Regions from separate parts of the Heyndrickxia sp. FSL K6-6286 genome, predicted to be linked through region 2. Evidence: a T-box and tRNA genes for the amino acid it is inferred to sense, from the RefSeq annotation. Region 2 holds a T-box; the other holds one or more tRNA genes.
What was found. The T-box of region 2 lies ahead of proS (proline--tRNA ligase). A T-box ahead of a tRNA ligase gene usually reads a tRNA of that ligase, here a tRNA-Pro.
Positions count from the first base shown of each region.

Region 1: it encodes a tRNA-Pro, which carries the amino acid that the T-box ahead of proS (proline--tRNA ligase) is inferred to sense. The anticodon was not compared.

Region 1 covers NZ_CP152029.1:83,462-98,302, reverse strand. The annotation lists rRNA gene MHI39_RS00510 (23S ribosomal RNA) at 1-2,555, opposite strand, end outside; rRNA gene MHI39_RS00505 (16S ribosomal RNA) at 2,861-4,414, opposite strand; tRNA gene MHI39_RS00500 (tRNA-Ala) at 4,556-4,631, opposite strand; tRNA gene MHI39_RS00495 (tRNA-Pro) at 4,642-4,718, opposite strand; tRNA gene MHI39_RS00490 (tRNA-Arg) at 4,723-4,799, opposite strand; tRNA gene MHI39_RS00485 (tRNA-Leu) at 4,859-4,944, opposite strand; tRNA gene MHI39_RS00480 (tRNA-Gly) at 4,955-5,029, opposite strand; tRNA gene MHI39_RS00475 (tRNA-Leu) at 5,045-5,126, opposite strand; tRNA gene MHI39_RS00470 (tRNA-Lys) at 5,160-5,235, opposite strand; tRNA gene MHI39_RS00465 (tRNA-Thr) at 5,249-5,324, opposite strand; tRNA gene MHI39_RS00460 (tRNA-Val) at 5,480-5,555, opposite strand; rRNA gene rrf (5S ribosomal RNA) at 5,562-5,678, opposite strand; rRNA gene MHI39_RS00450 (23S ribosomal RNA) at 5,753-8,720, opposite strand; rRNA gene MHI39_RS00445 (16S ribosomal RNA) at 9,026-10,579, opposite strand; gene lysS (lysine--tRNA ligase) at 10,900-12,387, opposite strand; gene MHI39_RS00435 (helix-turn-helix transcriptional regulator) at 12,635-12,844, opposite strand; gene folK (2-amino-4-hydroxy-6-hydroxymethyldihydropteridine diphosphokinase) at 12,835-13,323, opposite strand; gene folB (dihydroneopterin aldolase) at 13,316-13,684, opposite strand; gene folP (dihydropteroate synthase) at 13,677-14,510, opposite strand; gene cysK (cysteine synthase A) at 14,670-14,841, opposite strand, start outside.
Region 2 covers NZ_CP152029.1:391,235-406,075, reverse strand. The annotation lists gene MHI39_RS02210 (hypothetical protein) at 1-32, opposite strand, end outside; gene istB (IS21-like element helper ATPase IstB) at 37-810, opposite strand; gene istA (IS21 family transposase) at 803-2,092, opposite strand; gene proS (proline--tRNA ligase) at 2,650-4,089, opposite strand; T-box leader at 4,141-4,348, opposite strand; gene MHI39_RS02190 (AI-2E family transporter) at 4,414-5,448, opposite strand; gene MHI39_RS02185 (TIGR01777 family oxidoreductase) at 5,671-6,576, opposite strand; gene MHI39_RS02180 (hypothetical protein) at 6,758-7,024, shown strand; gene MHI39_RS02175 (ABC transporter permease) at 7,105-8,259, opposite strand; gene MHI39_RS02170 (ATP-binding cassette domain-containing protein) at 8,256-8,999, opposite strand; gene MHI39_RS02165 (LytTR family DNA-binding domain-containing protein) at 9,160-9,861, shown strand; gene MHI39_RS02160 (GHKL domain-containing protein) at 9,922-10,995, shown strand; gene MHI39_RS02155 (TRAP transporter permease) at 10,952-12,913, opposite strand; gene MHI39_RS02150 (DUF1850 domain-containing protein) at 12,882-13,421, opposite strand; gene MHI39_RS02145 (TAXI family TRAP transporter solute-binding subunit) at 13,618-14,598, opposite strand; gene MHI39_RS02140 (AI-2E family transporter) at 14,785-14,841, opposite strand, start outside.

The DNA of each region.
Region 1 (14,841 bases), 310 kb from region 2:
CCCGTCGATGTGGACTCTTGGGGGAGATAAGCCTGTTATCCCCGGGGTAGCTTTTATCCGTTGAGCGATGGCCCTTCCATGCGGAACCACCGGATCACTAAGCCCGACTTTCGTCCCTGCTCGACTTGTAGGTCTCGCAGTCAAGCTCCCTTGTGCCTTTACACTCTGCGAATGATTTCCAACCATTCTGAGGGAACCTTTGGGCGCCTCCGTTACCTTTTAGGAGGCGACCGCCCCAGTCAAACTGCCTGCCTGACACTGTCTCCCACCCCGATTCAGGGGTGCGGGTTAGAATTTCAATACAGCCAGGGTAGTATCCCACCGATGCCTCCACCGAAGCTGGCGCTCCGGCTTCAAAGGCTCCTACCTATCCTGTACAAGCTGTACCAAAATTCAATATCAAGCTGCAGTAAAGCTCCACGGGGTCTTTCCGTCCTGTCGCGGGTAACCTGCATCTTCACAGGTACTATAATTTCACCGAGTCTCTCGTTGAGACAGTGCCCAGATCGTTGCGCCTTTCGTGCGGGTCAGAACTTACCTGACAAGGAATTTCGCTACCTTAGGACCGTTATAGTTACGGCCGCCGTTTACTGGGGCTTCAATTCAAAGCTTCGTCTTGCGACTAACCTCTCCTCTTAACCTTCCAGCACCGGGCAGGCGTCAGCCCCTATACTTCGCCTTACGGCTTCGCAGAGACCTGTGTTTTTGCTAAACAGTCGCCTGGGCCTATTCACTGCGGCTCTCTCGGGCTTGCACCCTAACAGAGCACCCCTTCTCCCGAAGTTACGGGGTCATTTTGCCGAGTTCCTTAACGAGAGTTCTCTCGCTCACCTTAGGATTCTCTCCTCGCCTACCTGTGTCGGTTTGCGGTACGGGCACCTTTCACCTCACTAGAGGATTTTCTAGGCAGTGTGGAATCAGGAACTTCGGTACTAAATTTCCCTCGCCATCACAGCTCAAGGTATATGGTGACGGGATTTGCCTCGTCACCCCTCTAACTGCTTGGACGCACTATTCCAGCAGTGCGCTTACCCTATCCTCCTGCGTCCCCCCATCGTTCAAACGGTGAAGAGGTGGTACAGGAATATCAACCTGTTGTCCATCGCCTACGCCTTTCGGCCTCGGCTTAGGTCCCGACTAACCCTGAGCGGACGAGCCTTCCTCAGGAAACCTTAGGCATTCGGTGGAAGGGATTCTCACCCTTCTTTCGCTACTCATACCGGCATTCTCACTTCTAAGCGCTCCACCAGTCCTTACGGTCTAGCTTCGCAGCCCTTAGAACGCTCTCCTACCACGGACATCCAGCATTTTTCCGAAGGAAAAGATGCATAGATGTCCATCCACAGCTTCGGTGATACGTTTAGCCCCGGTACATTTTCGGCGCAGAGTCACTCGACCAGTGAGCTATTACGCACTCTTTAAATGGTGGCTGCTTCTAAGCCAACATCCTGGTTGTCTAAGCAACTCCACATCCTTTTCCACTTAACGTATACTTTGGGACCTTAGCTGGTGGTCTGGGCTGTTTCCCTCTTGACTACGGATCTTATCACTCGCAGTCTGACTCCTAAGGATAAGTCATTGGCATTCGGAGTTTGTCTGAATTCGGTAACCCGATGAGGGCCCCTAGTCCAAACAGTGCTCTACCTCCAAGACTCTTACCTTAAGGCTAGCCCTAAAGCTATTTCGGAGAGAACCAGCTATCTCCAAGTTCGATTGGAATTTCTCCGCTACCCACACCTCATCCCCGCACTTTTCAACGTGCGTGGGTTCGGGCCTCCAGTAAGTGTTACCTTACCTTCACCCTGGACATGGGTAGATCACCTGGTTTCGGGTCTACGACCTCATACTCTATCGCCCTATTCAGACTCGCTTTCGCTGCGGCTCCGCCTCTTCAGCTTAACCTTGCATGAAATCGTAACTCGCCGGTTCATTCTACAAAAGGCACGCTATCACTCTGCATAAAGCATAGAGCTCTAACTACTTGTAGGCACACGGTTTCAGGTTCTCTTTCACTCCCCTCCCGGGGTGCTTTTCACCTTTCCCTCACGGTACTGGTTCACTATCGGTCACTAGGGAGTATTTAGCCTTGGGAGATGGTCCTCCCTGCTTCCGACGGGATTTCACGTGTCCCGCCGTACTCAGGATCCACTCTGGAGGGAACGAAGTTTCAACTACAGGGTTGTTACCTTCTTTGACGGGCCTTTCCAGACCTCTTCATTTACTCCGTTCCTTTGTAACTCCGTATAGAGTGTCCTACAACCCCAAGAGGCAAGCCTCTTGGTTTGGGCTTCTTCCGTTTCGCTCGCCGCTACTCAGGAAATCGCAATTGCTTTCTCTTCCTCCGGGTACTTAGATGTTTCAGTTCCCCGGGTCTGCCTTCCTTACTCTATGTATTCAAGTAAGGATACTACCCCATTACGGGCAGTGGGTTCCCCCATTCGGAAATCTCCGGATCAAAGCTCGCTTACAGCTCCCCGAAGCATATCGGTGTTAGTCCCGTCCTTCATCGGCTCCTAGTGCCAAGGCATTCACCGTGCGCCCTTACTAACTTAACCTAAAAGGTTATTTAAAACTACTTAATGGATTCATCCATAAAGTGGCGATTCTCGGTTATTACTTGGTTACTTCTTACATATCTAGTTTTCAAAGAACAATCCGGCGAATGATAAGCTTCGAATCTCTTCGTCAGCGCACTCACTCACATCCTCACGTATGTTTAATACGTTCCGGTGCTCATTCGCTTGCTTCCTCGACCTTCTCGCTTCTAATTCACCTCTATTAAACTGAAAGGATTAACCTTTCAAAACTGAACAAAACAGAAGACGTCTGAACCACGTAAGTGGTTTTCCATATTCCTTAGAAAGGAGGTGATCCAGCCGCACCTTCCGATACGGCTACCTTGTTACGACTTCACCCCAATCATCTGTCCCACCTTCGGCGGCTGGCTCCAAAAGGTTACCTCACCGACTTCGGGTGTTACAAACTCTCGTGGTGTGACGGGCGGTGTGTACAAGGCCCGGGAACGTATTCACCGCGGCATGCTGATCCGCGATTACTAGCGATTCCGGCTTCATGTAGGCGAGTTGCAGCCTACAATCCGAACTGAGAATGGTTTTATGGGATTGGCTAAACCTCGCGGTCTTGCAGCCCTTTGTACCATCCATTGTAGCACGTGTGTAGCCCAGGTCATAAGGGGCATGATGATTTGACGTCATCCCCACCTTCCTCCGGTTTGTCACCGGCAGTCACCTTAGAGTGCCCAACTGAATGCTGGCAACTAAGGTCAAGGGTTGCGCTCGTTGCGGGACTTAACCCAACATCTCACGACACGAGCTGACGACAACCATGCACCACCTGTCACTCTTGTCCCCGAAGGGAAATCCCTATCTCTAGAGAGGTCAAGAGGATGTCAAGACCTGGTAAGGTTCTTCGCGTTGCTTCGAATTAAACCACATGCTCCACCGCTTGTGCGGGCCCCCGTCAATTCCTTTGAGTTTCAGCCTTGCGGCCGTACTCCCCAGGCGGAGTGCTTAATGCGTTAGCTGCAGCACTAAAGGGCGGAAACCCTCTAACACTTAGCACTCATCGTTTACGGCGTGGACTACCAGGGTATCTAATCCTGTTCGCTCCCCACGCTTTCGCGCCTCAGCGTCAGTTACAGACCAGAGAGTCGCCTTCGCCACTGGTGTTCCTCCACATCTCTACGCATTTCACCGCTACACGTGGAATTCCACTCTCCTCTTCTGCACTCAAGTCTCCCAGTTTCCAATGGCCGCTTGCGGTTGAGCCGCAAGATTTCACATCAGACTTAAGAAACCGCCTGCGCGCGCTTTACGCCCAATAATTCCGGACAACGCTTGCCACCTACGTATTACCGCGGCTGCTGGCACGTAGTTAGCCGTGGCTTTCTGGTTAGGTACCGTCAAGGTACCGCCCTATTCGAACGATACTTGTTCTTCCCTAACAACAGAGTTTTACGATCCGAAAACCTTCATCACTCACGCGGCGTTGCTCCGTCAGACTTTCGTCCATTGCGGAAGATTCCCTACTGCTGCCTCCCGTAGGAGTCTGGGCCGTGTCTCAGTCCCAGTGTGGCCGATCACCCTCTCAAGTCGGCTACGCATCGTCGCCTTGGTGAGCCGTTACCTCACCAACTAGCTAATGCGCCGCGGGTCCATCTGTAAGTGATAGCGAAAAGCCATCTTTCAATTCTTCTTCATGCGAAGAAAAAAGTTATCCGGTATTAGCCCCGGTTTCCCGGAGTTATCCCAGTCTTACAGGCAGGTTACCCACGTGTTACTCACCCGTCCGCCGCTAATCATCAGGGAGCAAGCTCCCATCAGATTCGCTCGACTTGCATGTATTAGGCACGCCGCCAGCGTTCGTCCTGAGCCAGGATCAAACTCTCCAAAAAGATGTTTGATATAGCTCTTATAAAATAAAAGTAATTTATTGACGTTTCGTTTTGTTCAGTTTTCAAAGATCAATTTCTTTCGTCATTTAGCGACAACTTTTATAGTATATCTCATTTTAAATAAGTTGTCAACACTTTTTTTGGTGGAGCCTAGCGGGATCGAACCGCTGACCTCCTGCGTGCAAAGCAGGCGCTCTCCCAGCTGAGCTAAGGCCCCAATTATATAATGGTCGGGAAGACAGGATTCGAACCTGCGACCCCATGGTCCCAAACCATGTGCTCTACCAAGCTGAGCTACTTCCCGTTCATGGCGCGCCCGAGAGGAGTCGAACCCCTAACCTTTTGATCCGTAGTCAAACGCTCTATCCAATTGAGCTACGGGCGCATACTTGTATTTTACTATAACTATTATGGAAGAATCTTTTGCTACGCAAAAATTCTAAGTGCCGAGGACCGGAATCGAACCGGTACGGTAGTCACCTACCGCAGGATTTTAAGTCCTGTGCGTCTGCCAGTTCCGCCACCCCGGCAAGGGTTGTTTGGAGCGGAAGACGGGATTCGAACCCGCGACCCCCACCTTGGCAAGGTGGTGTTCTACCACTGAACTACTTCCGCGACTTTATTTTATAATGCGGGTGAAGGGAGTCGAACCCCCACGCCTTGCGGCGCCAGATCCTAAGTCTGGTGCGTCTGCCAATTCCGCCACACCCGCGTTATGAAAAATGTTTTTCGTTACAAAAAACAATGGTGAGCCATGAAGGACTCGAACCTTCGACCCTCTGATTAAAAGTCAGATGCTCTACCAACTGAGCTAATGGCTCGTAATGACCTAAGTGGTGCCGGCCAGAGGACTTGAACCCCCAACCTACTGATTACAAGTCAGTTGCTCTACCAATTGAGCTAGGCCGGCATTAGTATATTATAATCCCCAAGCAGAGATTAGTTATAATAGTCGTCCAGCTTTCAGTTTGCTTATTCAAGCAGCAGCTCAAGCTGTACGCTGATGTATTTCAAAGTAGTTTATTCGGTCGTGCTCTACCAATTGAGCTAGGCCGGCATTATATATGGTGGAGGATGACGGGATCGAACCGCCGACCCCCTGCTTGTAAGGCAGGTGCTCTCCCAGCTGAGCTAATCCTCCATAATCGCCTGGCAACGTCCTACTCTTGCAGGGGGAGAGCCCCCAACTACCATCGGCGCTAAGAAGCTTAACTTCCGTGTTCGGGATGGGAACGGGTGTGACCTTCTTGCCATAATTACCAGACTATATTTTGTTAAGGGCTTATTCCCTCAAAACTAGATATATCAAGAAGTAACGGTTCATAACCTTAAATCTATTTGGTTAAGTCTTCGATCTATTAGTATTCGTCAGCTCCATGTGTCGCCACACTTCCACCTCGAACCTATCAACCTGATCATCTTTCAGGGATCTTATTTAGATAAACTAAGGGAAATCTCATCTTGAGGGGGGCTTCATGCTTAGATGCTTTCAGCACTTATCCCTTCCGCACATAGCTACCCAGCGATGCCTTTGGCAAGACAACTGGTACACCAGCGGTGCGTCCATCCCGGTCCTCTCGTACTAAGGACAGCTCCTCTCAAATTTCCTACGCCCACGACGGATAGGGACCGAACTGTCTCACGACGTTCTGAACCCAGCTCGCGTACCGCTTTAATGGGCGAACAGCCCAACCCTTGGGACCGACTACAGCCCCAGGATGCGATGAGCCGACATCGAGGTGCCAAACCTCCCCGTCGATGTGGACTCTTGGGGGAGATAAGCCTGTTATCCCCGGGGTAGCTTTTATCCGTTGAGCGATGGCCCTTCCATGCGGAACCACCGGATCACTAAGCCCGACTTTCGTCCCTGCTCGACTTGTAGGTCTCGCAGTCAAGCTCCCTTGTGCCTTTACACTCTGCGAATGATTTCCAACCATTCTGAGGGAACCTTTGGGCGCCTCCGTTACCTTTTAGGAGGCGACCGCCCCAGTCAAACTGCCTGCCTGACACTGTCTCCCACCCCGATTCAGGGGTGCGGGTTAGAATTTCAATACAGCCAGGGTAGTATCCCACCGATGCCTCCACCGAAGCTGGCGCTCCGGCTTCAAAGGCTCCTACCTATCCTGTACAAGCTGTACCAAAATTCAATATCAAGCTGCAGTAAAGCTCCACGGGGTCTTTCCGTCCTGTCGCGGGTAACCTGCATCTTCACAGGTACTATAATTTCACCGAGTCTCTCGTTGAGACAGTGCCCAGATCGTTGCGCCTTTCGTGCGGGTCAGAACTTACCTGACAAGGAATTTCGCTACCTTAGGACCGTTATAGTTACGGCCGCCGTTTACTGGGGCTTCAATTCAAAGCTTCGTCTTGCGACTAACCTCTCCTCTTAACCTTCCAGCACCGGGCAGGCGTCAGCCCCTATACTTCGCCTTACGGCTTCGCAGAGACCTGTGTTTTTGCTAAACAGTCGCCTGGGCCTATTCACTGCGGCTCTCTCGGGCTTGCACCCTAACAGAGCACCCCTTCTCCCGAAGTTACGGGGTCATTTTGCCGAGTTCCTTAACGAGAGTTCTCTCGCTCACCTTAGGATTCTCTCCTCGCCTACCTGTGTCGGTTTGCGGTACGGGCACCTTTCACCTCACTAGAGGATTTTCTAGGCAGTGTGGAATCAGGAACTTCGGTACTAAATTTCCCTCGCCATCACAGCTCAAGGTATATGGTGACGGGATTTGCCTCGTCACCCCTCTAACTGCTTGGACGCACTATTCCAGCAGTGCGCTTACCCTATCCTCCTGCGTCCCCCCATCGTTCAAACGGTGAAGAGGTGGTACAGGAATATCAACCTGTTGTCCATCGCCTACGCCTTTCGGCCTCGGCTTAGGTCCCGACTAACCCTGAGCGGACGAGCCTTCCTCAGGAAACCTTAGGCATTCGGTGGAAGGGATTCTCACCCTTCTTTCGCTACTCATACCGGCATTCTCACTTCTAAGCGCTCCACCAGTCCTTACGGTCTAGCTTCGCAGCCCTTAGAACGCTCTCCTACCACGGACATCCAGCATTTTTCCGAAGGAAAAGATGCATTGATGTCCATCCACAGCTTCGGTGATACGTTTAGCCCCGGTACATTTTCGGCGCAGAGTCACTCGACCAGTGAGCTATTACGCACTCTTTAAATGGTGGCTGCTTCTAAGCCAACATCCTGGTTGTCTAAGCAACTCCACATCCTTTTCCACTTAACGTATACTTTGGGACCTTAGCTGGTGGTCTGGGCTGTTTCCCTCTTGACTACGGATCTTATCACTCGCAGTCTGACTCCTAAGGATAAGTCATTGGCATTCGGAGTTTGTCTGAATTCGGTAACCCGATGAGGGCCCCTAGTCCAAACAGTGCTCTACCTCCAAGACTCTTACCTTAAGGCTAGCCCTAAAGCTATTTCGGAGAGAACCAGCTATCTCCAAGTTCGATTGGAATTTCTCCGCTACCCACACCTCATCCCCGCACTTTTCAACGTGCGTGGGTTCGGGCCTCCAGTAAGTGTTACCTTACCTTCACCCTGGACATGGGTAGATCACCTGGTTTCGGGTCTACGACCTCATACTCTATCGCCCTATTCAGACTCGCTTTCGCTGCGGCTCCGCCTCTTCAGCTTAACCTTGCATGAAATCGTAACTCGCCGGTTCATTCTACAAAAGGCACGCTATCACTCTGCATAAAGCATAGAGCTCTAACTACTTGTAGGCACACGGTTTCAGGTTCTCTTTCACTCCCCTCCCGGGGTGCTTTTCACCTTTCCCTCACGGTACTGGTTCACTATCGGTCACTAGGGAGTATTTAGCCTTGGGAGATGGTCCTCCCTGCTTCCGACGGGATTTCACGTGTCCCGCCGTACTCAGGATCCACTCTGGAGGGAACGAAGTTTCAACTACAGGGTTGTTACCTTCTTTGACGGGCCTTTCCAGACCTCTTCATTTACTCCGTTCCTTTGTAACTCCGTATAGAGTGTCCTACAACCCCAAGAGGCAAGCCTCTTGGTTTGGGCTTCTTCCGTTTCGCTCGCCGCTACTCAGGAAATCGCAATTGCTTTCTCTTCCTCCGGGTACTTAGATGTTTCAGTTCCCCGGGTCTGCCTTCCTTACTCTATGTATTCAAGTAAGGATACTACCCCATTACGGGCAGTGGGTTCCCCCATTCGGAAATCTCCGGATCAAAGCTCGCTTACAGCTCCCCGAAGCATATCGGTGTTAGTCCCGTCCTTCATCGGCTCCTAGTGCCAAGGCATTCACCGTGCGCCCTTACTAACTTAACCTAAAAGGTTATTTAAAACTACTTAATGGATTCATCCATAAAGTGGCGATTCTCGGTTATTACTTGGTTACTTCTTACATATCTAGTTTTCAAAGAACAATCCGGCGAATGATAAGCTTCGAATCTCTTCGTCAGCGCACTCACTCACATCCTCACGTATGTTTAATACGTTCCGGTGCTCATTCGCTTGCTTCCTCGACCTTCTCGCTTCTAATTCACCTCTATTAAACTGAAAGGATTAACCTTTCAAAACTGAACAAAACAGAAGACGTCTGAACCACGTAAGTGGTTTTCCATATTCCTTAGAAAGGAGGTGATCCAGCCGCACCTTCCGATACGGCTACCTTGTTACGACTTCACCCCAATCATCTGTCCCACCTTCGGCGGCTGGCTCCAAAAGGTTACCTCACCGACTTCGGGTGTTACAAACTCTCGTGGTGTGACGGGCGGTGTGTACAAGGCCCGGGAACGTATTCACCGCGGCATGCTGATCCGCGATTACTAGCGATTCCGGCTTCATGTAGGCGAGTTGCAGCCTACAATCCGAACTGAGAATGGTTTTATGGGATTGGCTAAACCTCGCGGTCTTGCAGCCCTTTGTACCATCCATTGTAGCACGTGTGTAGCCCAGGTCATAAGGGGCATGATGATTTGACGTCATCCCCACCTTCCTCCGGTTTGTCACCGGCAGTCACCTTAGAGTGCCCAACTGAATGCTGGCAACTAAGGTCAAGGGTTGCGCTCGTTGCGGGACTTAACCCAACATCTCACGACACGAGCTGACGACAACCATGCACCACCTGTCACTCTTGTCCCCGAAGGGAAATCCCTATCTCTAGAGAGGTCAAGAGGATGTCAAGACCTGGTAAGGTTCTTCGCGTTGCTTCGAATTAAACCACATGCTCCACCGCTTGTGCGGGCCCCCGTCAATTCCTTTGAGTTTCAGCCTTGCGGCCGTACTCCCCAGGCGGAGTGCTTAATGCGTTAGCTGCAGCACTAAAGGGCGGAAACCCTCTAACACTTAGCACTCATCGTTTACGGCGTGGACTACCAGGGTATCTAATCCTGTTCGCTCCCCACGCTTTCGCGCCTCAGCGTCAGTTACAGACCAGAGAGTCGCCTTCGCCACTGGTGTTCCTCCACATCTCTACGCATTTCACCGCTACACGTGGAATTCCACTCTCCTCTTCTGCACTCAAGTCTCCCAGTTTCCAATGGCCGCTTGCGGTTGAGCCGCAAGATTTCACATCAGACTTAAGAAACCGCCTGCGCGCGCTTTACGCCCAATAATTCCGGACAACGCTTGCCACCTACGTATTACCGCGGCTGCTGGCACGTAGTTAGCCGTGGCTTTCTGGTTAGGTACCGTCAAGGTACCGCCCTATTCGAACGATACTTGTTCTTCCCTAACAACAGAGTTTTACGATCCGAAAACCTTCATCACTCACGCGGCGTTGCTCCGTCAGACTTTCGTCCATTGCGGAAGATTCCCTACTGCTGCCTCCCGTAGGAGTCTGGGCCGTGTCTCAGTCCCAGTGTGGCCGATCACCCTCTCAAGTCGGCTACGCATCGTCGCCTTGGTGAGCCGTTACCTCACCAACTAGCTAATGCGCCGCGGGTCCATCTGTAAGTGATAGCGAAAAGCCATCTTTCAATTCTTCTTCATGCGAAGAAAAAAGTTATCCGGTATTAGCCCCGGTTTCCCGGAGTTATCCCAGTCTTACAGGCAGGTTACCCACGTGTTACTCACCCGTCCGCCGCTAATCATCAGGGAGCAAGCTCCCATCAGATTCGCTCGACTTGCATGTATTAGGCACGCCGCCAGCGTTCGTCCTGAGCCAGGATCAAACTCTCCAAAAAGATGTTTGATATAGCTCTTATAAAATAAAAGTAATTTATTGACGTTTCGTTTTGTTCAGTTTTCAAAGATCAATCGTTGCTGTTTTTCTCAGCGACTTTTATATTATACTTATTAAAATCACTATTGTCAACAACTTTTTTTATTTTCTTTTTCAAGCTTCGTTGTCCTCTTGTGGGGCAACGAATAATAATATACCACCTTTTTTTTGATGTTGCAACAGTTTTTTTCTCTTTTTTTCAACAAAAAATTATTATACTAAAATATCATATTTAATTTCTAAAAAATAAAGCTCTTCTCATAAAAGAGAAGAGCTTTATTTTTAGTCACGATGCTTCATCGTTGGGAATAATAATACGTCGCGAATGGAAGCTGAATTCGTTAACAGCATTACAAGTCGATCAATACCGATTCCTAGTCCACCTGTTGGAGGCATTCCATATTCTAGTGCTTCAATAAAATCATCATCCATTTGATGAGCTTCATCATTTCCTTGCTCACGTTCCTTTAATTGAGCCTCAAAGCGTTCGCGTTGATCAATTGGATCATTTAACTCTGTAAATGCATTTGCATGCTCACGACCGACAATAAACAACTCAAAACGATCAGTAAAACGTGGATCTTCATCATTTTTCTTAGCCAATGGAGATATTTCTACCGGATGACCGTAAATAAATGTTGGTTGAATTAATCTTTCTTCAACCTTTTGTTCAAAGAACTCATTTACAATATGTCCATATTGCATGTGCTTAGTTATCTCAATACCATGTTCATTTGCTAACTGACGCGCCTCTTCAACAGTAGTAACATTCCAAAAATCTACACCTGTATATTCTTTTACTGCATCCACCATATGAAGTCGACGCCATTCTGGTTCAAGATTTACTTCATTATCTCCATATTGGATTGTTGTCGTTCCAAGAACTTCTTTAGCTATATGTGCTACTAAATTCTCTGTTAATTTCATAATATCCTTATAATCTGCATATGCTTCATACAATTCAATCATAGTGAATTCTGGATTATGCCTTGTTGATACACCTTCATTACGGAATACTCGTCCAATTTCATAGACTTTTTCTAGTCCACCTACAATTAGACGTTTTAGATGTAATTCAATAGCAATACGCATATATAAAGGCATGTCCAATGCATTATGATGGGTAATAAACGGTCTTGCTGATGCTCCACCCGCTATAGCATGCATCATTGGTGTTTCTACCTCTAGGTACCCATGCTGGTCTAAATAACGTCTCATTGACTGAATAATTAAGCTTCTAGTGATAAAAGTCCGTTTACTTTCTTCACTCATAATTAAATCAAGATATCTTTGGCGATAACGTTGTTCAATATCCTTTAACCCATGAAATTTATCAGGTAATGGACGAAGTGATTTTGTTAATAATGTAAATTCTTTTACTTTAATTGATAGTTCTCCAACTTTTGTTTTGAAAACAGTTCCTGATATACCTACAATATCACCAAGATCAACAGTATCGAATAACTCATACTGCTCTTCTCCCACTGTATCTTTACGCACATATATTTGAATTTGGCCGTTTAAATCTTGCACATGAGCAAAACCAGCTTTTCCTTTACCTCTCTTAGTCATAATACGACCAGCAATCGTTACAGAGACATCCTTTTCATCTAGGTCCTCTTTTGTAAATTCTTCATACTGTTCTTTTATCTGCTGTGTATTATGTGTCCGATCAAAGCGTTTGCCAAAAGGATCCATTCCATTTTCACGGATAGAATTCATTTTTTCTCTTCTAACCTGTAATTGGTCATTCAATTCCTCAAAACTCATTTATCGTCACTCCATCCTATATTTTAAAACTCTTTTTCCTATCATTATACTTTATTATTGTACACAATTTCACATTTTCAGACATCCTAAATGTTTATCTAAAATTCATTCCATATTATGTATGAAAAAAACACCAGTGATACTGGTAGTTTTATTTCGAAAATTAGCTAACCTTTATGACACCTGATTCTACTTCTTCTATAAAAGTAGTAAGTAGGGCTAACAAGTTCTGCACGTCCAATCATCATTATTTATCTACAGGAGTTAAATCCTCCACAGTAATTCCAAGTAAACTGGCGACACTTTCTAGAAATTCCTCAGAAGGCAAACGGCTTCCTCTTTCAATTTCTCCTAAAATAGATACAGATATGTGCAATTCCTTCGCAAGACTTTCTTGAGTATAACCTTTTAATTTTCGAAAAGCTCGAATCCGTCTTCCCCATTTATCTATCTCCATAAGCGAACTCCTTCTTTATCAGGTATTTCGTCTAGAATTTGATGCAACGGGGTTGTTGCATTTGGTAATTGAATGGTTGGATCAATCTCTATTAATGGTACTAAAACAAATGCTCTTTCATGCATCCGTGGATGAGGCACAATTAACCTCTCTGTTTCAATATTTTCGTTATTAAAAAGTAAAATGTCAAGGTCAATCGTCCTTGGCCCCCATCTAAATTCCCTAATTCTCCCCAATTCCTGTTCAATATTTAAGCACTTTTCAAGCAATTGTTCTGCAGTAAGATCTGTTTCTACCTTCAAAACAATATTCAAAAATTTACCTTGATCTGTATATCCTACCGGATCGGTTTCATATATAGATGAACTTGCTAGTACATTTATTTTAATATCTTGATTAAGAAAACTACAAGCATCCTGCAAATGCTGTGCTCTATCTTCAATATTAGATCCTAATGAGATATATGCAATATTAATCATTTATTTGTCCTCTTGTAATCTCCACCGCAACTGATTGGTAGTGTCCAGGAATTGGAGGATCTGGTTTGACCACTTGAATAGTCACTTGATGAACGGTTGGGAATCCACTTAAAATGACCTTAGAAATCTCTTCTGCAACTGCTTCTAATAATTGATAAGGTTTACCTTCGACAACCGCTTTACAGCATTCATATACCTCAGCATAGCTAACTGTATCGTTTAAATGATCCGTTTTCCCCGCTTTTTGTAAATCTAATTCTAACACTAAGGTAACACGAAACCTTTGCCCTAATCGAGTCTCTTCTGGTAATACGCCATGATAACCATAGAATTCCATATTATTCAAATAAATTTTATCCATTTAGCTCACCTTTACCTACTAGCACATCCATCATTTTTGTCATTCTACTTATCTCTTTTACATCATGCACTCTCATCATTTGGCACCCCTTCTCCAAACCATAGCAAACAGTAGCTCCCGTCGCTTCCATCCTTTCATCTACAGGTAAATTCATCACTTGTCCAATCATAGATTTTCTAGATGTTCCTAATAAAACTGGATATCCAAGACCAACTAATTTATCTAGGTTTTTCATCATTTCTATATTTTGTTTTAAATCCTTAGCAAACCCTATGCCAGGATCTAGAATAATACGTTCATCCTTAACACCAGCTTTTTTTGCAATTGATATACTTTCATAGAGATCATTTAATACATCTCTAATAAAGTCCTGATAATCTAAATTTTCTCTATTATGCATGAGAATAATTGGAACATCGTAATTCGCGGCAACATCAGCAATTTCAGGATCCTTTTTCGCTCCCCATATATCATTAATGATATGTGCACCTGCAAGGACTGCTTGCCTTGCTGTTTCTGCCTTATAGGTATCAATGGATATCGGTACATTCACGACTTTTGAAATTTCTTTTATGACAGGAACAACCCTCGAGATTTCTTCCTCCACTTCAACCGTAGCATAACCTGGTCTAGTTGATTCTCCACCTACATCGATGATATCTGCTCCATCTTCAACCATCTGCTTAGCATGCTGTATTGCTTTTTCTATATGATTAAACTTTCCACCATCGGAAAATGAATCCGGGGTAGCATTCAAAATACCCATAATTAATGTTTTATTTTCATAATCTAATTGGTATGACTTACATTGTAAAACTCGCCCCATATTCTTCTCCTTCCAACACATATTCTTTTATATTTACAGTCTAACGCTTAATTGTTATATTCTACAACCCGTTTCGCCATTTATCGACAGAAAAAAAGGCAGACGGGTTTTCCGAATGCCTTTCCATTAATAAAAATCACTATTTAGCTAGCAAATTTATTAATCTTCAAATTGATACAAGTTTGTACTTAAATATCGTTCACCATTATCTGGTATGATCGCTACTACTTTTTTACCCTTGCCTAGTTCAGAAGCTACTTTCAAGGCAGCATGAATTGCCGCACCTGCTGAGATCCCACCTAAGATTCCTTCCTCTCTAGCTACTCTGCGG
Region 2 (14,841 bases):
TTAGTTGCCCCTATGGCTGTATAAGTACCCATTCCATTAATCTCCTTTCTCAGTCATTCGTTCATTTTCTTTATCAAAATGATTTTTAAGACGATATGAGTCTCCTATTATATTGACTACAGTTGCGTGATGGAGGACTCGATCTAAAATGGCATTGGCTATTTTGGGATCCTGGAAAATTTCTCCCCATATTTTAAAGTTGGCATTTGTAGTTAGGATGGTGCTTTTCTTTTCGTATCTCATGTCAATTAGCTGAAAAAACAGTTTTGCATCTTCCGCGTCAATTGGAAGATATCCAATTTCATCGATAATAAGCAGCTTATATTTGGCATAATGCTTTAATCTATTTTCTAACCGATTTTCTAGTTTTGCCCTTTTCAAGTTCATGATCAAATCATTACATTTAATAAAATACGTACTGGTTCTTTTCTTAGCGGCAGCGATACCAATTGAGGTAGCTAAATGGGTTTTCCCGACCCCACTTGGGCCAAGAAAAATGATGTTTTCTTTTAACTCAATAAATCGCAATGTCGTAAAATCTAATATCTGTTGCTTATTTATGGAAGGTTGAAAATTGAAATCAAAGTCCTTTACTTCTTTCATGTGAGGAAATGCCCCAACCTTTACCATAGATCTCACCATGTTTATTTCCTTCATATCAATTTCGTAATCAGTGAGTTTGACTAATGTATCTACAAATGGAAGTTGATTTATGGTCATGAAATCAATTGTTTCATCAAGATGATTGATCATCTGCTTTAACTTTAAGTATTCAAGATTTTGTACAAGTTTTGCATAACTACTATTCATTTTTATACACCTCATTAATTGCCTCTAGATTTTTCTTTGCCAGTTCTTCAATATTCGTCGAAGAAGTCAGTCCCCTAGCCAATGTTTCTATGTAGTGTTCTTGTTTGTAATTGATTTTCAACGGGCTAATGGTATGTTCGACAATTAAATCCGTGTTATAATAAACAAAGATATGATTATCATATACTTGTAAACCTACGGTTTTTCCTATGTATCCAGCTGGAACTGAATACTGATTGGATTTGTAGGTGATCATATTGGAAGTATTTACTTTAACGAGTGTATGATCGATTTTATAGTGGTCTCTTATTCTTTCATTTGGTAGTGGGGATAAGAGATCTTTTTCTTTTTTTAATGCCAATACAGGTATTTTCCCTGTTCCCTGATGGTAGCTATGATTGATTCGATTGCACAGTTTTTGAACAAATTGATGAAGCTCTTCGTAGTCAAACTTTCCTTGATAAGCATGTATCTCGTCTAGTATCTTCATTGGGGCTTCTATCTTGGCTTTTGTATTGGGTCTTCCGGCAATACAGGGTTTGACTTTAAATCCCATATCCTGTGCGAATTGATCAAAACGTACATTTACTTTTCCTTTCGTGTATTTGGTTCGAGGCTCGTCCATGACAGTTTTCATATTATCAGTCACAATCGTTTTAGGAACTCCCCCAAGCGCTTCAAAACTTTCCGTCAGGAAAGATAATAAGACGCTTTGGGATTTTGAAAGGGATAAATAATATGTTCTAAATCTTGAATATGCAAGTAACAACACGGCAATATTCACATAGATGATTTCCCCATCTTTTGTAATATATCGGATATTTTCTTTCCAATCTAATTGTGCTTGTTCAGCAGGCGGTGTTTCGAAGCGAATAACTTCGCTGTGTGTTCCCTTTGGCTTCCCAGAATCAAAATACTTTTGAAATTCTGGTTTAGATGATATATAAGCTCTAAAGGTAGATGCAGCGCACTTTAACCCATGATTATCTTTTAAGTACTGCCATAGTACTCTTTTGTAATAAAATACTTGTTTAGAATCCTCTGATAATAACAGCGAAATGGTCCCGTAATATTCATCAATTTTTGATGTGCATTTCCGGGAAGTTTTGGGTACATAGCCCGAAAGATATTTATCAATCGTACGCCGATCAACCCCCATATCCCGAGCCAGGCTACTCTTATTAATTTTCATTTTTAAATTTTCCATCAACATTTTTAATTTCGGCAAATCTAAAAGACTACTAATTTCAATATCTGTATTAATACTTAATTGTAAATGCACAATATTCACCTCAAGAATATTATGCAAGATTATCGACGAAATTGTACATTTTTAGACAATCGTTTCTGTACATGATTAGGGTATCATTTATAATTTTGACCGGTTTCTTTCTTTTTTTGTTTGGTTCACTTACATTTTTAAGGGGTTCTCTCTCGTTTGTGGGGTTTCACTCTTCCTTTATTTGGTTCATCCTTTATTTTGACCGGTTTCCTTCTTTTTTTGTTTGGTTCACTCACTTTTTTTAGTGGTTCCCTCACATTTGTGGGGTTTCATCCTTTTTTTATTTAGTTCATCTTTTATTTTGACCGGTTTCCTTCTTTTTTTGATTGGTTCGCTCACTTTTTTAAGTGGTTCTCTCTCGTTTGTGTGGTTTCACCCTTTTTTATTTGGTTCATCCTTTATTTTGACCTGTTTCTTCTTTGGTTCGCTCACTTTTTTAGTGGTTCCCCCACAGTTGTGTGGTATCATCCGGTTTTTTAGTCCAACCTTTATAGTCCGGTTCCACAATTCAAATAAAAAAACGCAGATGTTTCCATCTGCATTTTCTAACATCTAATTTAATAAGCTTTTGCCCAGTATACTAAATGCTTCGCTTCGCCGCCACAGCATACACATGTATCCGATACTTTTTCTTCTTCGAAAGGAATACAGCGTGAAGTTGCGGATGTTTCGTCTTTAATGAAGTTTTCGCAGGCTACATCTCCGCACCACATAGCTTTGATAAAACCAGGATTTTCGACTAGAGCCTTTTTGAATTCGTCCATATTTAATGCGATATTGGTTTTTTCTTCACGATGTGCTTTTGCCTTTTCGAAAAGGTTGTTTTGGATATCTTCAAGAAGCTCAACTACTTTTGCTTCAAGATCTTCCATTGCTACGAAGATTTTTTCACCTGTGTCGCGACGCGCAAGTACGACTTGACCTTTTTCAATATCTTTAGGGCCCACTTCTAAACGTAGTGGAATTCCCTTCATTTCATATTCATTAAATTTCCAGCCTGGCATTTTATCGCTAGCATCAATATCTACTCTTGCTACCTTTTTCAGTTGATCTCTTAATTCATATGCTTTATCGAGTACGCCTTCTTTATGTTGAGCAATTGGTACAATCATTAGTTGTTTTGGTGCAATTTTAGGTGGTACCACTAAACCACGGTTGTCACCATGAACCATAATTAATGCTCCGATTAAGCGGGTTGTAATTCCCCATGACGTTTGATGTACCGTTTGAAGTTCGCCATTTTTATCTGTGAATTGGATACCAAATGCTTCAGCAAAGCCAGTTCCTAAGTAATGTGAGGTACCTGATTGTAATGCTTTTCCATCATGCATTAAGCTTTCAATCGTTAATGTATGAACGGCACCTGCAAATTTTTCCTTATCTGTTTTACGTCCACGTAAAACAGGAATCGCAAGGTATTTCTCGCATACTTCTGCATACATTTCAAGCATTCTTGATGTTTCTTCCTGAGCATCTTCACTCGTTGCGTGACATGTATGTCCTTCCTGCCACAGGAATTCAAGAGAACGTAAAAATGGTCTTGTTGTTTTCTCCCAACGAACCACATTTGCCCATTGATTATATAGCTTTGGTAGATCACGATAGGAATGAATAATATTTGCATAATGCTCACCGAATAATACTTCTGATGTCGGGCGAATAACTAGACGTTCAGCTAGTTCCTCAGAGCCGCCATGTGTAACCCAAGCTACCTCTGGAGCAAAGCCTTCAATATGATCCTTTTCCTTTTGCAATAGGCTCTCAGGAATCAATAATGGCATATAAATATTTTCATGACCCGTTTCTTTAATTTTCCCATCTAGCACATCACGAACATTTTCCCAAATGGCAAAACCATACGGACGAATAATCATTGACCCTCTTACAGAGGAGTAATCTACTAAATCTGCTTTCTTTACAACATCTGTGTACCATTGTGCAAAATCATCTTCCATTGCAGTAATTTCTTCGACAAATTTCTTATCCTTTGCCATGATTCAACTTCCTCTCAAATGTTTTCTTAAACGCAAAAAGACCTCCGTCCCTAGAAAAGGGACCGAGGCCTGGTGGTACCACCCTTATTTACAGCTTAGCTGTACACTCTTTACTGATAACGGTTTTGAATAACCGCACGTATCTTAGTCAATCGATACAGAACTCAAAGGCAGGTTCAAATGGGCCTTTTGGAAACTTGCACCAACCGTTTCCTCTCTAAAAAAGACGGGACATTTTACTAATCCTTATCGACGTTTTTTGATTTATAATTTTTACAAAAATATACTAATTATTTACGACAAAGTCAAGTAGATGAAAAATAAATTTTATTTTTTACGTTTGATGAGTTTTTTCTCTTTTTCATTTTTCACATCTAATACATCCAAAAGGAAAACGAAGACTGGAATTCCAAGAATTAACCCCCATACACCGAAGAAGTGCTCTGAGAAGATTAATACAATAAATGTATAAAATACGGGTAGATTTGTTTTCGATGACATAAGTTTGGGATTTAAAACATACGCTTCAACCGCATGGACAACTGCCACGATAACCACTACATAAAGAACTTGAATAGGTCCACCAATACTATAAGCGATAAAGCATAGTGGGACAAGTGAAATAATTACACCTGCAACAGGGATTAGACCTAAAAAGAAAATCATAATCGCTAATCCAAATAGCTGCGGGAATCCCATAATAGATAAAGCAATCGTTGTAAGAACCGTGTTCACAATCGCAATAATAAACTGGGCTTCAATTACCTTACCGAAAGTTGATACAAATTTCTTACTAAAGAACTCGATCTCATCATAAAATGGACCGACTTTACTCTCTTTAAACTTTTTTGTAAAATCGATGAGACGTTCCTTTTCTAAAAGATAGAAAATACTTAATATCAGTGATAAGAAAACATCTACACTTACTTTACTTACATTTGTAAAATAACCAAGGAGGAAAGTAAATCCTTGTTTTAAAAAGTTAGTAATTTCATCTTTCTCTTGTATCTGTTTTACAATATAGTTTATGACAACATTTTCTTGTGGTTGTGAGTAAAAATCAAAAAGCTGCCTAACTAATTGTGTAATTTCCGCAATGAGAACGGGTAGATATTTGACAATTCCAAGAGATAGTAAGCCGACAATCGCAATATAAAGGACGACGACGACCACCTTCCGATGAATCGGCAATCGTTTCGCTACAAATTCTGATAGACGATCCATTAAAAAGGCAAATATAAATGTTAGCAGTATTAAATTCATCATGCTTCTCAGAAAATATAAAATGAGTGCAATTAAAGCAAATATAATAAGGCGCTTCACTCCTCTTTTTTTAAAAAAACTGCTAACAAACTCTGTCATTATCCTTTTTTCCCCCTAAATATTAGCTTCTTCAACATCATAATACTTCATTTTCTCATACTTTCATACTATATACTCAAAAAAAGACTTGATTTTTTTAAATAGATACAAAAGTATCTTATTCAATACATTTTTTAGTAATAAATTTGTCCTGCTTATCAAGTCTAGCTAAAGCACTTCTCTTTTCTTAATATATGAAATAATGATGTTGTCCCATTCAAATTATGTGTAAACTATTTCTTCCAACGCCCTTTCGAGTTGTGGAAAATGAAATTTAAAATCGTATCGCAATGATTTTTCCGGTATAACCTTCTGCCCCTCCAATAGCATGCTACTCATTTCGCCAAGCCCTAATTTCAATACCCAACTTGGAACTGGTAACCAATGTGGTGAGTGCATGACGGAAGAGATAGCTTTTCCAAACTGTCGCATCGTTACAGGATTTGGAGCAGTTACATTTAAAGGACCTTCAATCTCCTTATGAAGGATAGCAAAGTACAGCATTCGGACAACATCTTCTACATGTATCCATGATACCCACTGCTCTCCTGTTCCAATCGTCCCACCAATTTTCATTTTATATGGAAGCAGCATGAGAGGTAATGCCCCACCATTTCCTAAAACTAAACCAAATCTTGCAAAGACTACTCGTGTACCAGTATTTCTCGCCTTTGCCGCTGCATTCTCCCACTTCCGGACTACTGTTGCTAGAAAGTCCGGTGCTTCATCGTTATTCACCTCAGTGAATTCTTGTGTTTTAGACATTCCATAATAACCGATAGCTGATGCATTAATTAGAACTTGAGGTTTCGGATGTAATTCGTTCATCATTCGCACAATTTCGTTCGTTGCTGTCATTCTGCTATGAACAATTTCATACTTCTTTTTATTTGTCCAGCGTAACCCATTAATAGACTCTCCCGCTAGATTGATAATAGCATCGACCTCTTTTAACTCCTTCTCAGGTCTACTATCTTTTTGAAGCCATTCTACTGCAGATAATCCCCTTGTTTGATTCGTTTTATTTGGATTCCTCGTTAAAATTGTTACTTGATGCCCATTCCCCAAAAGAAACTTCTGTATTTTTTTACCTATAAAACCACTTCCACCTGCAATCACTATATGCATATGCTCTCCCCTTTTCCCTATCAGTTATCGTCCATTTATCCAATGTATATGCACATTTATAAGGTATATCTAGTGTAATCTTTTAACTTTATTAAAGGAAATGATAAAAAACTTATTGATTTATGTATTATAAAACGAAAATCTTCATATTTATCAAAAAAGGACAAGGAGAGTGATGGTTTTGAATACGTTCATGATTTTGTGTTTTAGCATACTACTAATAATAATTCTATTAATTATTTGTCTTTCTTTTATTTCAAAGCACAAACAAAAGGCTATTCAGATATTTACATTTGAGAGCTTTATTCATTCTCCTCCAATAAGTAAGAATCACAAAAAAGGCTTTATTGATACTATAAATGACTTTTTTGATAATAATAGCACTGGAACAATCGATGGGATAGAAAATGACGACAGCGATGTCGGAGGGGATGATGGTGGAGAATAGTATTCCGCCATTTTCAGAAATGACATCACGAGTCCATAGAAAAAAGGATGATCATCGATCACCCTCTTTCTCTAGTTTTATTAAGATTTCCCAAGAACCCACTTACTCTTTTGGAACATTAGGGAAGCAATCGTAAATGTAATTGCGATAAATAAAATGGAGCTTCCAGCTACTAATAAGATACTATTTAAATCATAAATGCCATAGATTAATTGCTTAATAAGGGCGTAAATATTCATAAATGGAATAATAAAGTGATAAGGTTGAAATTCATTTGGTGTGATACCAATTAAAAGAAAGTATGGAATCATAGATACCATCATTACAGGTGATACATAGTTTTGTGCTTCCTTCATCGTATTTGCTGCCATGCTAAGGACCATCTGTAATGCGGAAACTAGAAAAGCAAATACAATTATACCTACAGCTAAACTACTTATAAATGCAGTGATATGCTGGTCAAGCTGAAGAGCTTCTTTCATATTAGACGTAAATAATTGAACAAAAGCTACTAAAGTTAGTACAGAAAAAATGCCACTAATCATTCCAAGAGTTGCAATCGTAAACCATTTTCCTACTAAAATATGAATTCTCTTCACAGGAGTCATCATTAATGCCTCCATTGTTTTTCTTTCCTTTTCACCGGCGAATAAGTCACTTGATGCCGGTAGTCCTCCCATTAAAACACCTAAAACAATAACAAGCTGTGCCATGATAGAAATCATATATTTAGACATTGTATCTTTTTCACCTGTAACTGATTGCTGTTTAAAGGTGAAGGGTTCCATAATCGAACTGCTTACATTTGCTTCCCCCAGTTTCTCTATAATTTGTTCATTCTTCTTGGAAGAAAGTAAACCTAGAATCATATCAGTAGCCGAGCTTCCTTTACTACTTGTCGGTTCGCTATAAACAGTAATGTCTGGTACTTGATTTGCTCCTTCTTTTACATCAATGGCAATTAATGCCTTACCTTCTTTCACCTCATGTAGGGGATCATCAGATAAGTTAATATCCAACTGTTTGATACCTTTAAACCAATTAATAATTTCTGTATCTGTATGTTCATTGATCGATACAGATATGCTATCCCCTTCCTTATCAGACTGAATATAATTATCGATAAAAAACACAATACCGATATTAAACAAAATAGGGATAATAATGCTTAGGAAGATTGTTTTTCGATCACGAAAGGCATCCTTCAACTCTTTCAGATAAACATTCCAAATCATACCGTTTCACCTCTCACTATACGTGACATAAAGATATAATTTAAATTCTCGGTTTCTTCTTGTTGATACAGCTCCTGAAGGGAACCATGATAGATCAAATTTCCCTTATGAATCATAACAATGGTCTGACATAGCTGTTCAACCTCTTCCATAATATGACTAGAGAATACGATGGTCTTTCCCTCTTTACGCAAGTGATGAATAAGCTCTCGAAACATATTTGCAGAAGTAATATCTAAACCTGTAGTCGGCTCATCTAAAAGAATCACATCTGGATTATGAATCAGTGTCCGAGCAATCGCTACCTTTTGACGCATTCCTTTAGAAAACCCCCCTACTTTTCGGTCAAGATATTCCTTCATTCCAAACCGTTTCGCAAGATTTTCAATTCGCACATTTGATTCATGTTTGCTTAAGCCATATAGTTTGGCAAAATATTGGAGATTTTCCTTCGCGGTTAACCGGTCGTACAATCCTGTTTCACTACCGAAAAGAACCCCGATTTTCCTTTTTATTTCCATCGTTTGCTGACTAGTATTTTTTCCATCTATAATAATTTCTCCTTTTGTAGGTTCTAAAATAGTCGCGATCATCCGTAATAATGTTGTTTTTCCTGCCCCATTTTCACCGAGTAAACCAACAACCTCACCCGTTGGGATTGTAAAACTTACATTTTGAACAGCATGAATTTCCTGCTTTTTTTCCTTAAATGTTCGGGAAACATTATTTATTTCAATCATTCGATATCCCTCCAGCCCTTTTGATATGTTAATCATACTCGATAACCATTTTCCCGACTTCAAAAATGTCGCAAAACGTCTTTTTCATGTCATGAATAGGTCAAATTTCATGATGAATCTGGTACAATATAAATATTATTATTGGTAAAGAGTGGGGTATATGATAAAGATTGGCTTAGTGGATGATCAAGCATATGATTTAGAAAAACTACAAACGATTTTGGAAAAAGAAGAGGAGATTAAAATTGTCTTCGCTACGAATAATTCCGAACATGCCTACTCATTACTGAAAACAACAGAGATTGATCTTCTCATTACTGACATTGAAATGCCAAAATTATCCGGTTATGAATTAGCAGACTTTGTACATACGAATGCCTTAAATATTCGTATTATCTTTGTAACAGGATATAGTGCATATGCCGTACATGCCTTCGAGTTGAATGTATTGGATTATATTTTAAAGCCCTACTCTAAAGAGCGGTTATTAAAAGGCATTCATCGATTCAATCACGTCAATGCAGAGAAGTTAGAAACAGATAAAATGATGTTAAAGTATAAATCTGATATACATATGATCGAAAAGCAGGAGATTATTTTTATTGAACGAACAGGTCGATCAACAACAATCGTCACAAAAATAGGAGAATTCCAAACCTATCAAACTTTAGGGGAATTAGAATCAAAGTTAACAAACAAAAGCTTTATTCGGGGACACCGTGGTTTTATTATTAATATACAATATATCAAAAACTTTTCTCTTTACACGAAACAGTCTTATATTGTCCATTTCCATCACACTGAAAAAACAGCCATGATGACGAAAGTGAATGTAGAACAATTACAAAAAAATTATTACTAAAACCTTTCTCAAAAACTGGCTAGTGACTTTACATATCAAGTTGCAAAAGGAGCTACCGTGTTGAAAACCAACCTGCTTCATTTATTATATTTTAGTATGAATAGTATTCTAGTAGCCTTATTGTTTATTATAAAATCCCATAACTCAGCTATTATTTCTATTATATTTTTACTAGTATCTGTTTTCATCTTCGGCTATTTTAAAAGAAAAATGACGATTAGTAATGATCTATCCCTTCTTATTCTTTGCTGCTTCATCTTTTTCCAAGGACTTATGATCGCAAGTATACTTGCGACGAAACAGATTACTAGCGTAATCTTCCTACTCGCAGGAATGAATCTTATGTATTATCTAATCAATTATCTTAGCTTAAACAGTTATCTATATCAAAGGAGAATTGATGCGATTCAAGAGGAAATAAAACATTTCAATCAATCGGTGCAGCACTTACGTATACAGCGTCATGATTTTTTAAAGCATGTCAATGCCTTGGATTATATGTTTGAAAGTAAAGAATATGATCAAGCACATCAATATATGAAATCCTTGGTACAGGATTATCAAACAGTCAATGGCACAATACAAGGGGAATCGAGCCACATGACTGCTGTTCTTTTAAAAGCTGTCGCACGGTCTCATTACGATAAAATCAAGTTGAATTTACACTCGAATCAACCAATATCCCATATCCCGTTACCACCAGTCGACCAAGTTAATTTAATATCTAATTTACTAGACAATGCACTAGATGCAGCTGCAATTAGTAAGGAAAAAAAGATTATTTGCTCAACCAGAAAACAAAAAGGGTTCTTTATTTTCGAAATCAAGAATTCAACAACAGAATTGCCAAACGAAATTGCCGATCATTTATTTCAACGATTCAATCAAACGACTAAAGCTGGGAATCATGAGGGACTGGGGACATTCATTATTTATGACATTATTAAGCGTTATAATGGAAATATCAGCTATTCCTATAATGGCAATGAAATGGCTATTAAAGTTAAGTTTCCGATTGTTGAGGAATATCTTCAAACGATACAAAGGGGATGTCATAATACTTCAGACATCCCCTTTATCTGCTTGCATATCATGCACTGGCTGGTGTTTTCATGTTCTTATCCTTTTGTTTAGTTAAGAATTGTAGAACAATCATCCCAACAAAAATACAGAGACCAATAATATCAGAAATACCTTCAGGATAGATTAACAATAATCCCCCTGCAAGTGATAAAAGTCTTTCAATAATATTTAGCTTTCGATACCAAAATCCAATGAAGCATCCACCAATAGCAATCATTCCACAGAAAGCAGTAATAATTACCCAAACTAAGTTAAAAAAGGTCGTATCAATCATTAATAGTTCCGGTGAAAATACAAACATATATGGGATAATAAATGCCGCTATTGCAAGCTTTGATGAATTTATTCCCGTTCGTATCGGTTCCCCACCAGATATCCCAGAAGCAGCGAAGGCTGCAAGAGCAACAGGCGGAGTGATATCAGCGACAATCCCGAAATAAAACACAAACATATGCGCTGCTAATTCAGGTACTTGCAAAGCGATAATCGCTGGTGCAGCAATGGTTGATGTTATTACATAGTTTGCCGTTGTCGGAGAACCCATTCCTAAAATTAATGATGTAATCATAGTAAAAATTAGTGTCAGTAATAATTTTTCGTCTGCTAAATCAACAAGACCATTTGCTAATTTTAAGCCTAATCCTGTTTTCGTTACAACTCCTACGATTATACCTGCACAAGCGGTAGCTGCTGCAACAGATAATGCTGATTTTGCTCCTTCTGCTAAAGCAATAATAGCATCTTTAACACCGATTCGAGTATCTTTACGAATCGCACTCACTACAACAGTTGAAACTATGGACCATAATGCCGCTCTCATAATACTCATACCACTAAATAGTAGTACGACTACTACTAATATTGGAATTAATAAATATATTTTTTTCAATACTTCTTTACGATCAGGCATTTCCTCATCTGAAAGTCCTTTCAAACCTGTACGTTTTGCTTCCAAATGAGTCATAATCCAAATCCCTGCAAAGTAAAGTATTGCTGGTATAGCAGCCGCTTTTGCTATTGTCCAATATGTCATTCCCGGGATAAAGTCAACCATTAAAAAGGCAGCAGCCCCCATAATCGGTGGCATGATTTGTCCTCCTGTTGAAGCTGCTGCCTCAACTGCACCGGCAAATTCCTTACGGTAGCCCAATTTTTTCATCATTGGAATCGTAAACGATCCTGATGTTACTACATTAGATACAGAACTCCCACTAATTGTTCCTTGGAGTGCACTAGAAAATACTGCAACCTTCGCTGGACCCCCGATTCTTTTTCCAGCAATGGAGCACGCCAAGTCATTGAAATATTGCCCAACTCCTGTTCTAATGAGAAATGCACCGAACAGAAGGAATAAGAAAATATAGGTTCCGGAAACCTTTAATGGGGTGCCAAATATCCCTTCAGTTGTAAAGAACATCGTCTGCACCATGGACTCGAGATCTAATCCACGATGGATAAAGAATCCTGGCATATACGGTCCGAAATAAGCATAGGCCAAAAAAACTAGGGCAATAATCATAATCGGCAATCCTACTGCTCTTCTCGTTGCCTCTAATACTAAAAGTATCCCTAATAGTCCCACTGTAAAATCAAGGGTTGTCATAACCCCGATTCGGTTTACGATCGTATCGAACATTAGAGGTAGGTATGCACCAACGCCTACTGAAAGAATAGACAAAATTAAATCATACCATGCAACACTAAATTTCTTTTTCGTTTTTTTCCGCGCGGGGAAGAGTAAGAAAATAAGTGCTAAAGCAAATCCAAGGTGGATGGATAATAGCTTTTGGATTGGCAATACCTGAAACAGTGAAAAATAGACTTGAAAGATTGAAAAAGCGATTAGTCCAATGAACACAATCCACTTAAATACACCTTTCAATTTTCTTGTATTTGATTCTGGATCAAATTGTTCTAAAAGTTTCTGTTGTTCTTCTTCAGAAATCGTCTTTAGTTGTTCCTTTTCCAACGATGTTCACTCCTTTCAATAGTTGAAGCAGTGATAGCTTCTTAACCTCAATCGTTATGATGGTTCCTGGTTTAATAAAATTTTTAAAAGGATAGATTTTATTTTTGTATATGAGGCGATGATTAGCGACAACCTGCCCCGTACTTAAATGAAATTTCCGAAAATCCCTTTTCATATTTTTTATATAATAATGTCCATTTTTTTGAATAAAAACTTCTCCGTCTTCGGCCTCAGAAGGCATCCCAATAGATGTATCATCATACATTAATTCATATTGCCTGATGTCATTATTTTTTAAGATCTTATACGATTCTTTTACCTCTGAGAGGTGAATGGAATGTGTATATTGAATCTGAAAAGTTTGCTCTTTTTGCACGGGCATAAAAGCGAGGATTTCCTTTGAATGCATTTTTTTACAAACAATGCTTTTCTTAAAAGGAACCATAAAGATCAATATGGTGAAAATTACTACGATAAACAAATAGAGATATTTTTTTCTGGCTAGCATAGCTACACCTTTTTCTTAGCTTGGAGATTTCGGATGCGAATAGGCTTGTCATCCACATTAATGAGGAAAGAGGCTGTCTAAAAACATGAGGTTTTCACCTCATTATCGACAACCCCACCTTTAACACACCAAAATTTGAGCGAAGGTTTAAATGGCTGACTCGTTTATATTTGAGTCAGCCCAAGTCCCTCAATTATTATTGAGAAATACCCTTTTCATCAAAATATTTCTTTGCACCTGGATGCAAATCGATACTCATTCCATTTAAAGCACTCTCTGCTTTAATAAATTGAGCTTTGGAATGTTTAATCTTATCGGTATTTTCATAGATTGCTTTTGTAACTTTGTATACAACATCTTCTGGTAGATCCTCTCGTACAACTAGCATAGATAAAACAGCGATTGTAGGAACAGCTTCTTTAATTTTATACGTATCAGCTGGAACCTCATCTTTAATGTAGAAAGGATATTTTTTAATTAAGGCATCTGCTTTGTCTGCATCGATTGGAACAATACTAACTGTATCTGTAGCAGACAAGCCCTCAACTGCACTTGTTGGAGTCCCCGCTGTAATAAATGCAGCATCAATCGAACCATCTTGAATGCCTGCTGTAGAATCATCAAATGAAAGATCACGAACTTTAATATCATCAAATGACATGCCATATGCTTCTAAAATCTGCTCTGCATTAGCTCTTGTACCCGATCCAGCCGCACCAACTGAAACCACTTTTCCTTTTAAATCTTCAACCGATTTAATATCTGATTTTGTTGTAACAATTTGAATGGTTTCTGGATAGAGTGTTCCTAACCCTTTAAGTGAATCAATCTTTTTGCCATCAAACATTAATTCACCTTTTGTTGCATAGCTTACAATATCTGTTTGAGTGAATGCGATATCTGCTTTATTATCCTTTAAAATTGCCATATTTTCAGACGATGCTCCAGATGTAATAACATCCGCATTTATTCCTGTCTCATCTTTAATAATTTTCCCCATCATCCCACCAAGTGGATAATATGTACCCCCTGTTCCACCGGTTGCAATGGTTAATAGTTTTACTTTACTATCCCCTTTAGCATCACCAGAAGATTTCTTCTCGCCACCACATGCAGCTAGAATCATAGATAATGAGAGCATGATTACCGCGCCGAGAAAAAGGCTTCTTCTCTTCATAAAATTTCCCCCTTTAGTTATTTTTTTCTATCAAGGTTATTTTATCAAAGGAGTCCTAATTGTCAAATAAATTTAAAAATTGAAACCGTAACCAGAGTTCAAAGTGTACCATTTTAAATATATTATAAATATTCAAATATATGATCATAAAAACAAAGGCACCCTACAAATATAGAGTGCCTTTGTTTATTCGACTTTTCTAATCCTAAATAATTGATAGATGTGTAAAACAACAACCTTCAA